3 regions of the Bacillus sp. LQ16 genome follow, and region 3 is predicted to be linked to each of the others. Evidence: riboswitches for the same ligand, from Rfam matches in the RefSeq annotation. Region 3 holds a riboswitch; each other region holds the start of a gene.

Region 1 (4,171 bases), 2.4 Mb from region 3:
ATAGACCTTTTGAACATGGTAGTATGGTAGAAATGTTATTAATTTTATTTGCCCCAGTTTTCGTGAATAGAAAATACTTTTATTTAGTGTCCTTTAGTGTAATTGGAAAGTACGTATTTTTCACATTGCTATTACAAGATTTAAAAGTGGTAATTCCACTTGTTTTATGTATATTCTATTTCATTATTTCACATTCTTTATTAAAACGATTTCAATCTTATGTAAGAACAGTGGTTGAAATGATGAACAATATGAAAGAGACGGAAAATTTAGCTGTGATTGGGACTATGTCTACAACAATTGCCCATGAAATTCGAAATCCGCTAACAGCGTTAAAAGGGTTTACGCAAATGCAAAAAGAAAGAAATCCAACTGATACGATGAGCTACGACATTATGCTACAAGAAATTGAAAGGGTTAATGGATTTGTTAGTGAATTGATGTTGTTAGGAAAACCAAAGCCAACAAATTATGAAAGGTGTAATATACGAGACATCCTTCTATATGTTGTGCATCTAATGGAAAGTTATGCAACGCAATATAGAGTTAAATGTCATATACAAGTAGATGGGAATTTACCGGCTATAAACGGTGATGATAAGCAATTAAAACAAGTGTTATTAAATATCATTAAAAATGGAATAGAATCAATGCCAGAGGGCGGAGAAATTCATATCCGTGCATATCAAAAAACGCAAGGACATTTGTGTATTTCTGTTGAAGACCAAGGATTTGGTATAGAGAATGAGGAATTAGAAAAAATCGGCAAGGCGTTTTACACAACAAAGGAGACTGGTACAGGACTTGGATTAATGATTACATATAAAATTATTAAGGAACATCAAGGGAGTATCACGATCCAAAGTAGTCTAGGAGTAGGAACGAAAGTAGAAATTTTTCTGCCGACCGTTTAATGTATTGGGAGAAAAGATTTTTCAGAAAAGTGTTCTTGTTGTGTAAATATAAACATTTTATAAAATGTTTCAAGAAGGGTTTTTTTTATAAAATACTTCGTTTATAATGGAGGAAAATATCGACATGAGATTGATTGCTCATGTAACGGTTCAGTAGTGTTATGAAAAGATAAGAAGGGGTGCACGCGCATCCTTTTTTCTATGCAGATATTATGAAAGAGGTGGTATGATGGAATTAACATTAAATTCGACTGTATGTTTACACACGATTCAATTTCGAAAAGAGCAAAAGAATTATATTGTAAAAGATACAATTACAGGAGAAAAATATGAAATGCCGCCACTTTGGATTGATGCATTGGCAATGATGCGTGACGGTTTTTTATTGGGGGAAATTGAGGAGAAATTAAAAGAAGAGTATCCATCCGAAGAAGTGAATATGTTAGCATTCACGAGGCAACTGTTAGAACTAGAACTTGTTGAAATGGTAGATGGAGAAGAGATAGCTTGCACAAAGAAGAAAGAGATAGATTGTTTAGCTTGGGTGCGTCCCCGTGTGGAACAATTCTTTCTTAATTTAAATAGAAAATATAGAAGCAAAGACCAATAGTGGCCTTTGCTTTTTTTATAGGCTGTGTTTAAAAAATAACAGCAAATGCTCTTGCGAAAGCACCGTCACTATTTTTAATTTTTAAAGGTGCTGCTGAGAAAAAGAAACGTTTTGTTTCGATAGCATCTAGATTTGTTAAGTTTTCAATTAAGTAAATATTATTCCCTAGTAATATGTGATGAATCGGTGATGTTTCTGTTGTGACTTCATCAGGAGAAATGAAATCTAAACCGATAGATTTTACTTTTAATCGCACTAGTTCTTTAGCTAATTCTTCAGAAAGATAAAATGCTTCTTTCTCATAAGCTTCTGTATTCCATTTGGTGGATAGATTAGAATGAAAAATAACAATATCACCTTCTTTTATATCAGCATTATGCAATACTGCCTTAGGTAATTTTCGTTCTTGAATATGTGTTACATCTATAAGAACAGCTTCGCCTACAAATTGATCCAGCGGTAATCGATCGATGGTCGTTGCGCCTGAAATAAAATGCGCAGGGGCATCACAATGCGTGCCAACATGAACGACAGAATGAAAATCTGTAACTTGATAGCCTGATTCTTCAACACTTGTAACAGCTTCTAGTTGTATTTTAGGTGTTCCAGGAAATTGAGACATATTATTTTCAAATGTTTGCGATAGATCAATTACTTTCATTTTACATACCTCCAATATATGTTTTTCAAATAATAAAAAGCTCATCCTTCAGTATCAAGAAAGATGAGCTTTACATGCTAGTTGAGTTTTATCTTCCAAAATGCAATGCATTTTGCAGGAATTAGCACCTATTCAGTTTGTATAAACTGAGGTTGCTGGGCTTCAAAGGGCCGGTCCCTCTGCCTCTCTTGATAAAGAAGTATTCAGTTTTTAAAATCTGAATTTTCCGATAGTTAAATTGTAATTCATTTCCTTTTTTCGTGCAATACAAAATAGGTATTCACCCAAATAAAGCTGCTCGCATATTGTAGCTTATGTAAATAGAATGCTGCGAAGGAGTGAGTGCAGTGACAGGAAATATATTAAATTATTATGCTGGTGGTAATACAGCTAGGGGATTTCACAATTTATACGAAGAGAATTTAAAAGGATTAGACAGAGTATTTATCTTAAAGGGTGGCCCAGGAACGGGAAAATCTTCTTTAATAAAGGCAATAGGTCGTGAATGGATTGAAAAAGGATATGATATTGAATTTTTGCATTGTTCTTCTGATAATAAATCGGTTGATGGTGTAATTATCCCAAAATTAAAAGCAGGAATTGTTGATGGGACATCGCCGCATGTTATTGAGCCAAAAATGCCAGGAGTTGTTGAAGAGTATATAAATTTAGGAATTGCTTGGGACTCAGATAAACTAAGAAAGCAGAAGTTAGAAATTGAAAGATTTGTTTCAGAAGCAAGCAAAGCTTTTCAGTCTGCTTACGCACGTTTTAAAGAGGCATTGGTTATACATGATGAGTGGGAGAAGATATATATTGATAATATAGATTTTAATAAAGCAAATGAACTAACCAATCAGCTAATCCAGAAATTATTTGCAGATAAAAACGGGAGACAATCGCTTGTAAAACATCGTTTTTTAGGAGCTGCTACACCGAAAGGAGCAGTTGATTTTGTTCCTAATTTAACAGAAGGGTTACCACATCGTTATTTTATAAAAGGGCGCCCAGGCTCTGGAAAATCAACGATGCTCAAAAAGTTAGCTAAGGCAGCTGAAGAAAAAGGATTTGAAGTTGAAGTATATCATTGCGGATTTGACCCGCATAGTCTTGATATGGTTATCGTAAGAGAATTAGGCTTTGCAATTTTTGATAGCACCGCACCACATGAATATTTTCCAAGTCGCGAGGGTGATGAAATTATTGATATGTATGCCCTTATTGTTACGCCAGGGACGGATGAGAAATATGCGAAGGAAATTCGTGATGTTTCCATTCAATATAAAGCAAAAATGAATGAGGCGATGTCTTTCTTAGCGAAAGCAAAATCGGTTCGTGATAAATTAGAACGAATTTATATTGCTGCTATGGATTTTTCAATAGTAGATGCATATAAAGAGGAGATTCAAAAAGAGTTTGAACGAATTGCTACTACTGTAATCGAAAAGCAACAATAGACGTTTCATTAGGCTGTCAGTAATTTCTGACAGTTTTTTTGGTATGTAGTAAAATTAGTATTGTATTTGTCGAATTTCCAAGGAAATAATCAAAAAATGGAGGTGTTATGCAATGAGAGAGAAAATCGAGTTGGAGTTAGAAAGAATTGAAAAAGAGAATGATGTGAAAATTTTATTTGCGGTAGAATCAGGGAGTCGTGCTTGGGGTTTTCCATCGAAAGATAGCGATTATGATGTTAGGTTTGTTTATATACACCCGGTAGAATGGTATTTATCAATTCATGACAAACGAGATGTAATTGAATATCCAATTAGTGATGATTTAGATATAAGTGGTTGGGATATTAAAAAGGCGTTGCAACTATTCGCGAAGTCGAATCCTGCTTTACTTGAGTGGATTCGATCACCAATTTTTTATTCGAAAAACTCTAATTTTCCAGAACTACTTCAACAGATGAGTGAGAAGAATTTTGATCCAAAAGCAACGATATATCATTATTTACATATGGCGTCGAAAAATTATCGTGAA
Region 2 (4,171 bases), 250 kb from region 3:
CGAAAGAATTTTTTAGCGGCAACTTCTTTTATACAACATCTATCAATCGATTCATTCGAAAAGAATTGCCATATGCATTAACGTGGGAGGATGTGTACGAAGCGTGTCCAAACGATATGTTGCATTCATAATATGTATTTTTGCAGTAATAATAGGCACATTACTCTTTACTACACTTATTATGGACGGTTATTACATGTTAAGTAGTTTGTTTTTATTAGTTGTTATTATGTTACCTTTCTATATCCGTTTTGAAAGAAAGGCGTTTGTTTCACGTGAAATTGTTCTCGTTGCTGTATTAGCAGCAATTGCAGCAGTTAGCCGCGTACCATTTTCTATTTTACCGAGTGTACAACCAACTTCTTTTGTTATTATCGTTTCTGCAATTGTGTTTGGAAGTGAAGCGGGTTTTATGATCGGTGCAACAGCAGCGATTGTGTCTAACATCTTTTTAGGGCAAGGTCCGTGGACGCCGTGGCAAATGTTTTCATGGGGTATGATTGGTTTTATAGCTGGATTATTGCGTAATACATTTTTAATGAAAAAGCTATGGGGAAGACTCCTGTACGGATTGTTTGTTGGATTTTTATTTGGCTGGATTATGAATTTCTGGGGACTTCTCGGTTTTATACGAGAGGCAACGTGGGAAACAGTCATTTCGTATTACATCGCAAGTTTTTATTTCGATTTGAGCCATGCAATTTCGAATGTTGTCTTCTTACTATTATTTAGTACTTCTTGGATTACGATTCTCACAAGATTTAAAAAGAAATACGGTATATTAGATAAGCATAACATAGCATAGAAAAGCATACTCATATAAGGTAGGGTCGCGACTTACATATTCGTTTGCCTCTTTCATGCTTCTTACATATTGTAAGGAGCATTTTTTATTGTCAAAAAATAGTCCAATATATATCCGTTACTATATAAAATTATTCGTATAATAATAGGTGAGAACTATTTTCAAAAGGGAGGTGTATAGTTAATGAAGTTAGTTATTCCGAAGCAACATGGTGCATGGGCGATGCTTGCTATACCATTTCTATTAAGTGTCATACTTGGAAAACCTACTATATATCACATTCCATTGTTTATAGCTTGGTTCTTTATCTATTTAGCTACGTATCCATTCCTTATGCACATAAAACAAAAACGAAAAAAAGAGTATTTACATGCTTCAATTGTATATTTTATTATTGCGTTCGTATTTGGGATGATTTCTCTATTATATGAATGGCGCATTCTTTTATTCGTAATAGTCATGATTCCACTATTTATAGTAAATATGCATTATGCTCGTCAAAAAAATGAAAGGGCACTATTAAATGATATTTGTGCGATCATTGTGTTTTGTGTTGGTGGGTTAATTAGTTATTATTTTTCAATGAAACAAATCGATCATACAGCATTATTCATTGCACTTATTTCATTCTTATACTTTTTAGGTAGTACGTTTTATGTGAAAACGATGATACGTGAGAAAAATAATCCGAAGTATCGTTTTATATCTTGGGGTTATCATATTCTATTAACAATCATTGTATTTGCAATTAATCCGTGGTGCTCCCTTATTTTTATACCAAGTGTCATTCGAGCCATTATATTGTATGGCAAAAAAATTTCTATTATAAAAGTAGGGATTTTAGAAATTGTGAATTCTGTATATTTTTTAATCATAACGGCAATAATTATGAAGTATGCCATTTGAAAAAACTTCCCACCTTATGATGGGAAGTTTTTTCAATCTTGTTCTAAAATGTGAACGGTGTAATCGCAGCGTTGAATAGCTTGTTCGATCGCATAAAGGGATTGCTCAATACGAGCGCGATTAAAATCTTTTTCAACAGTCTGTAATGCTTCTTCTAAACAATGTTTTGCTTCTTGTAATGATTGAAAAGAATCTTGTACATATCCGCGAGCATTTTGATGCATTTCATAATCCTCCTTGCATATTCATATATGTATAGTATGAACAGTAAAGAAGAAAATATTATTTGTTATATTTGTTTGACAATTAAAATGAAATTACGTATAGTAAGAATTAAGTGAATATTTTCTTATCCAGAGAGGTGGAGGGACTGGCCCGATGAAACCCAGCAACCGCGATGCAGGTGCTAATTCCAGCAGAACATATTTGTTCTGGGAGATAAGACGAAGATATATACGTAACTTCTTCTTATCGGAGAGGTTTTTTTGTTGCAAAAAAACCGATTACGAAAATTTATATTAAGAAGAAAGGGGTTGCGCATTGCTGTGACACTCGAAAAATACGTAAAACTGCGTAGTACAGTTTATGAATATATGATAGAGCAAGATAAGCCAATATCATTGTTAGATATTCAAGAACATATCGTTTCGCATCATGAAGGAAAATTCACGAAAAAGATGTTACATCAATTTTATTTATCAAGACTATTAGATGAACTGAAACTGGATGGGAAAATTACATTAGCTGATGAATATCTCTATACTGAAAAAGGGGTATTTTATAAGGCGAGAAAAGGGAGCTAAGCTCTCTTTTTTTTAAAATAACGGAGTATGTAGAGTAAAAGACTGCTTAAGCAGCCTGATACAGGGAATGGTGTTGAGTGTGTAGTGTCAAAAATTGAATGTGCCTGAAAGAGGCAATTCGTATCGGCTGCAAATGAAAAGAGACACCTTCGCCGAATAGGTGTCAGTCGTTTTGCAAAATAGACTTGCTATTTAACAGTTCTTAGAATAACATGCAGGGGTTTGGAAGTCAAAAGGGAATTAAAGGAAGGGGTACAATTATGTACGCTTACTTATTAAAAGATATAACGAAATGGATCCCAAAGTACGTTGTAGATAAGGGATATGAATATTATGAAGATGGACATGTAGAAGATGTTGAAATACAAGATAACAAAGTGTTTGCTTTCGTTACTGGAAATGCAGGGAATTATGAAGTAGTTATTGATCTCGAAGATTTTTCAAAAAGTAGTTGCGAATGTCCGTATGAAAATTATTGTAAACATATGGCGGCAGTTGTTTATGATATTCAAGGTGCTGGTGAGAGTGCAGTTAAAGAGAAACTGAAAGATTTAGAAAAAGAAGAGTTACTTACTGTATTAAATCGACTGTTGCAAAGTTCGAAAAACATGCAAATTGTAGAGAAGATGTTAAAGAAGGGGAAACTTTAACTTATAGAGGGAGTTGTTATGTAGTGAACGTACTAATTGTATACGCTCATCCTAGTCCTTCAAGTTTTAATGCGGCGATTTTAAATCATGTGCAAAAAGGACTACAGGAAACAAATCATTCAGTTACCGTACTTGATTTATACAAAGAACAATTTGATCCAGTCCTCGTATTTAATGAAGAGAAGAAAAGACGTGATTTAGTAAATGAAGAAGAAACAGCTCGATACAGAACGTTAGTAGAAGAAGCAGATACAATTCTATTCATCTATCCAATATGGTGGTGGGGGATGCCAGCTATTTTAAAAGGTTTTATTGACCGTATTTTCGTAGCTGAATTTGCTTATAAATATGAAGGGGCTCTGCCGAAAGGATTATTGCAAGGGAAAAAAGCGTGGGTTATTAATACGTTAGACTCGCCTCTATGGTACGTCGCATTGTTATATCGATCAGCAGATTGGATTATGATGAAGAGAGGTGTTTTACGTTTTTGTGGCATTCGTGATATAAAACGGTCAGTGTTTCAATCTGTGAAAACGAGTAAAGTATCAAAGCGCGAAAAATGGTTATTACAAATAGAAGAAAAGGCTCGTACATTATGAATGAAGTCGATCGTATTATAAACTGTTGTCAGTATGATAACGAACTTTTTCGAAAGTATATTACGTGTTTACTTCAATTGAAAAAATGCAGCGATACATTTCAACAAATTCAAATAGAGTTAAGAAATGATTATTTAATAAGAGGAATTTGTGAAAGAGAAGTAGATGAGGTAGTAAGGGGAAGTAAAGAATATGAAACATATTTTCTTCCTAAAGCGTTACAGTGGAATTTTTTGAGGGAACATCCATACTTGATTGGAAAAATTTGCGAAGATTTTTTTGCATTTGAGTCATTACATCTTACGGAGTTAGAGTGGGAGAAGATTATAAATCGCGTGGGAAATAAGTCATTTATTATGTAAAAAAGCTAGTATAAAACTAGCTTTTCGTTTAAATAAATAAGAAGCA
Region 3 (4,171 bases):
GATAGATTTCATATTCTTTGTTGTGATGGCCATTTCAACGTTACGAATCAGTGTTGATTCATCAGAAATAGAAGCAACCTTTGGTTCGAAGTCGCATTTCATTACGAATACAAATGGATCATCAAAGTATTTGCGTAGTTTTGCCTGAGCAATTAAAAATACACCACCGCGTACAGCGCTTGTGTCAAGATATGTATAAACGAGAGGTTCGCTCATATCTTTAAAGTTGTCCTTTGTTTCTGCAAAGCGAATACGATTAAAAAGGTTGTAATGAGGGTTTGAATCAAGTTCGTGCCCTTCCTCTACAATAAAGCGACCAATTTTTGTTGGGGCTTGTTCTGTTTTTGCATGACGTTCTACTTTTCGCTTCGATATTTTTAATAACTCACCATTCAAAAATTCTTTTAAGGAGCTATCTTCATATTCTTCAGCGTCTAAAGTTTGAAAATGTTTGTAGCGTTTATCAACTGCTTCACCTTTTCCTTCTACTTGTACAACATAAAAGGAAAGATAATTTATTTCAAAATCCATATTTATCACCTTGTTTCATTTCATTAACTCTTATCAGTATAGAGATGGAAAAAACTTTCGTCAATTTATATAAGGAAGGGGGAGCCCCTTCCTTATATAATTTTTATTTTCTCGATTAAAATCCGTCTTCTAATGCTGCGAATGGAATGTTTAGTCTGTTTTCTACTGTACGTAAACGTTGGTTTAAGCGGTTTAGTCTACGTGTATGGCGCTCAACTGTATTTTCTAGTTGACGTACTCTTTGTTCAAGCTCATTTACGCGTCTTTCTAATTGACGATTTCCAGTGCCAGGAAAAGAGATTGGAAGTTGGAATTGTCTATTTTGGTCATATGGATTCGTTTGCTCTGCTTGATCTATATAAGATTGATATTGTGCTTGTAAGTCATACTGTGGTTGTTGGTACGCATATTGATTATATGGATCATATGGATTGTAGGGATACATAATAACATCCTCCATTTCTTTAAAATAGGTTGAATTCACCATAATGTATGTGCAAAAGCGGAGCGGTGGCACGGCAAATACCTATTTATGTTGACGGGATTTTTCTTTATCCCGCATTAACGGGCAGTAAGACCCCACTGATTAAAGTTTCACTTTATAAAAAATAGCTTGAGGGTTTTTGATTTGTATTTCTTTTGCTTGATGGTATATACTGGATAAAAGAGAGAGTTTACATAAAAGTTACAATTCTATCAAACTCAAACTTTTATGTAAATATGTATAGACATTTATAAAAGAAAAGAGTAATTTATATAGAGTGAAAAATAACTTGTAACATTTTATAAACATATTGTAAAATGATTGTAACAAAACATACATAAAAATGAAATAAATACATAATAGTGATGTTGGGGAAAGGGAGAGAGTATATTGTTCCGTAAAGTAAAGGGTATATTAGTTGGGGTGTTATGTGTAGCTGTAGTGAGTGGTTGTGGTGCAAAAGTAAGTGATGTTGCATTGGTAAGTGATATTGGTGGGCACACTGTAGAGGCTAAAGCAGAAGTGCAAGATACTATTAGTTTAGTTGATGGTCGAACTGGTACTGAAGTGAAAAAATTAGATTTATCTGGTTTAGGCTATTTTGAAGATGAAGCGAAATTTAAAAAGTCTGTAACAAAGGTTGTTGGTGAGGTTGGAAAAAGCGTCGACAAAAAAATGGTTCCTTCACGTATAGCACCTGATGGAAGTTGGCAAGAAGGAAAACCTTCTTATGAATTAATGGAAAAAGAATTAGTAGATAAATTGTTAAACGTTGGTATGTGGGATGCTACGTATCAGTTGCCGATTGTGGAGAAAAAACCAGTCGCAACATTAAGTGATGCGCAAGGAAATGGTACGGTAATTGGTAGATATGAAACGAACTTAGGTGGTTCAACAGGTGGCCGTATTGAGAATATTCGTTTGTCAGCAGCGAGCATAAATGGAGTTGTGTTAGCAAAAGGAGACCGTTTCTCTTTTAATTCATTAATCGGTGATACGACACCAGATAAAGGATATCAATTAGGGAAAGAAATAGTTGATGGTAAATTAGTAGATGGATATGGCGGTGGTGTTTGTCAAACATCTTCAACTTTATACAATGCAGCAGATCAAGCTGGCCTGAAAATGGTGGAGAGAACTACACATTCTAAAACGGTAGGTTATGTTCCACAAGGAAGAGATGCTACAATTGCATATCCATATTTAGATTTAGTATTTGAAAATACGAATGATGCACCTGTGAAGCTTTATATGGGCATTCAGGGTGGAAAGCTAGTTGCTGAAGTACATAAAATGAGATAAGTATAATACCTTTATAAAAAAGCCATTATTTCTAAGTTTGATAGAATTAATGGCTTTTTTGTGCAATCAATATTACACCTCAAGATATAATGAACAGGAGGAAATTTAATAGGAGTAAGACAGTCTAAAAAAAGCATTAAATTTAATTCATAGTTTTCTTATTGACATTATTAGTAATGGGGTGTATTCTTCATAATAACAACTAAATAAATGGAAAAATTTATTGGTTTTCTTATCAAGAGAGATGGAGGGACTGGCCCGATGAAATCTCAGCAACAGGCTGTATCAAAGTACTGTGCTAACTCCAGCGAACGCAATAGGCGTTTGAAAGATGAGGAGAAATGGATTCACATTTAACTCTTCTTATATGCGTAAGAAGAGTTTTTTGTTTAGAGAGGGGGGATAGAGTGAAGTTTGATGTAACGTATTTTTTAGAAAGTTTTCCGCAATTATTTAAATATGTATACATAACTTTAGGGATTACTGTAGTTTCAATGATTATTTCCTTCGTTATAGGGATCGGCTTGGCGATCATAACGAAAAATAAAACGAAATATTTATATTCAATTGCAAGAGTGTATATCTCTTTCTTTAGAGGAACCCCGTTATTAGTTCAATTGTTTGTTTTATATTTCGGATTACCACAAATCTTTCCGACATTTACAGTGCTTACAGCTATGCAAGCAACTTTAATTGGCCTAAGTTTAAATAATGCTGCTTATTTATCAGAGATTATTCGAGGTTCATTAAATGCTGTGGAATCAGGGCAAATGGATGCCTGTTTATCAGTTGGAATGACAAAGGCGCAAGCGATGCGACAAATTATTTTTCCGCAAGCTATTCGTGTCGCAGTACCGTCACTTGGAAATAATTTTGTTGGATTGTTAAAAGAATCTTCGTTATCTTTTGCACTTGGGGTGGCTGAAATTTTAGCACAAGCGAAAATGCTAGCGGCACAATCATATCGTTATATGGAAAGTTATTTAGCGGTAGCGATAGTATATTGGATTATTACAATCGTAATTAGCTGGGGACAGAAAAAGTTAGAAAAGAAACTTGATGCACCATATTTGTAACAGAAATGAGGTGATATATATGATTGAGATAAGAGATTTGTATAAGTCTTACAAACATAATGAAGTACTAAAAGGGATTTCACTTACTGTAAATAAGGGAGAAGTAGTAGTCATTATTGGACCTTCTGGTTCGGGTAAATCGACATTATTAAGGTGTTTAAACTTATTAGAACAACCGAATGATGGCAGTATTAGAATTGAAGATTTAGAGATTCATGCGAAGAGACTTTATAAAAAAGAAATAATACAATTGCGTCAAAAAACGGCAATGGTTTTTCAAAATTATAATTTATTTAAAAATAAAACAGCATTGCAAAATATTACAACGGCATTAACGGTTGTACAGAAAAAAAGTGAAGAAGAGGCAAAGGGAATATCGAGAAAAATATTAAAACAAGTAGGCTTAGCTGATAAAGAAGATTTTTATCCAACAATGTTATCAGGAGGGCAACAGCAAAGGATAGGGATTGCTAGGGCAATGGCTTTAAATCCCGCAGTATTATTGTTTGATGAACCGACTTCCGCACTTGATCCAGAATTGGTGAATGAGGTATTGCAAGTTATTAAAGACTTGGCAAGACAGCACATAACGATGGTTGTTGTTACACATGAAATGAATTTTGCAAAAGAGGTGGCGGATCGCGTTATATTTATGGCTGATGGCATTATTGTAGAGCAGGGAACACCAGAAGAAATTTTCCGAAACCCACAAAATGAACGTACGAAAAAGTTTTTACGACAATTGAATGCTTCAGAAGAAGGCAATCATTTCGTTATT

Evidence for each region. A riboswitch is a leader RNA that binds a small molecule or an ion and turns the genes downstream of it on or off. The one in region 3 is predicted to bind S-adenosylmethionine.
Region 1: another riboswitch for S-adenosylmethionine. It lies ahead of AC3EMB_RS02115 (cyclase family protein); the one in region 3 lies ahead of AC3EMB_RS17220 (amino acid ABC transporter permease).
Region 2: another riboswitch for S-adenosylmethionine. It lies ahead of AC3EMB_RS15970 (hypothetical protein); the one in region 3 lies ahead of AC3EMB_RS17220 (amino acid ABC transporter permease).

Annotation. Positions count from the first base shown of each region.
Region 1 is NZ_CM173491.1:408,803-412,973, forward strand. Features, by position in the region: gene AC3EMB_RS02105 (ATP-binding protein) at 1-914, shown strand, start outside; gene AC3EMB_RS02110 (hypothetical protein) at 1,144-1,524, shown strand; gene AC3EMB_RS02115 (cyclase family protein) at 1,553-2,185, opposite strand; SAM riboswitch class I at 2,271-2,383, opposite strand; gene AC3EMB_RS02120 (PRK06851 family protein) at 2,533-3,642, shown strand; gene AC3EMB_RS02125 (nucleotidyltransferase domain-containing protein) at 3,755-4,171, shown strand, end outside.
Region 2 is NZ_CM173491.1:3,186,400-3,190,570, reverse strand. Features, by position in the region: gene AC3EMB_RS15990 (ABC transporter ATP-binding protein) at 1-131, shown strand, start outside; gene AC3EMB_RS15985 (ECF transporter S component) at 104-805, shown strand; gene AC3EMB_RS15980 (YwiC-like family protein) at 989-1,711, shown strand; gene AC3EMB_RS15975 (hypothetical protein) at 1,744-1,935, opposite strand; SAM riboswitch class I at 2,058-2,156, shown strand; gene AC3EMB_RS15970 (hypothetical protein) at 2,197-2,514, shown strand; gene AC3EMB_RS15965 (SWIM zinc finger family protein) at 2,775-3,164, shown strand; gene AC3EMB_RS15960 (NAD(P)H-dependent oxidoreductase) at 3,188-3,763, shown strand; gene AC3EMB_RS15955 (group-specific protein) at 3,760-4,125, shown strand; gene AC3EMB_RS15950 (short-chain fatty acid transporter) at 4,154-4,171, opposite strand, start outside.
Region 3 is NZ_CM173491.1:3,437,743-3,441,913, reverse strand. Features, by position in the region: gene AC3EMB_RS17235 (DUF3900 domain-containing protein) at 1-531, opposite strand, end outside; gene AC3EMB_RS17230 (hypothetical protein) at 647-976, opposite strand; gene AC3EMB_RS17225 (VanW family protein) at 1,406-2,317, shown strand; SAM riboswitch class I at 2,547-2,655, shown strand; gene AC3EMB_RS17220 (amino acid ABC transporter permease) at 2,725-3,393, shown strand; gene AC3EMB_RS17215 (amino acid ABC transporter ATP-binding protein) at 3,413-4,171, shown strand, end outside.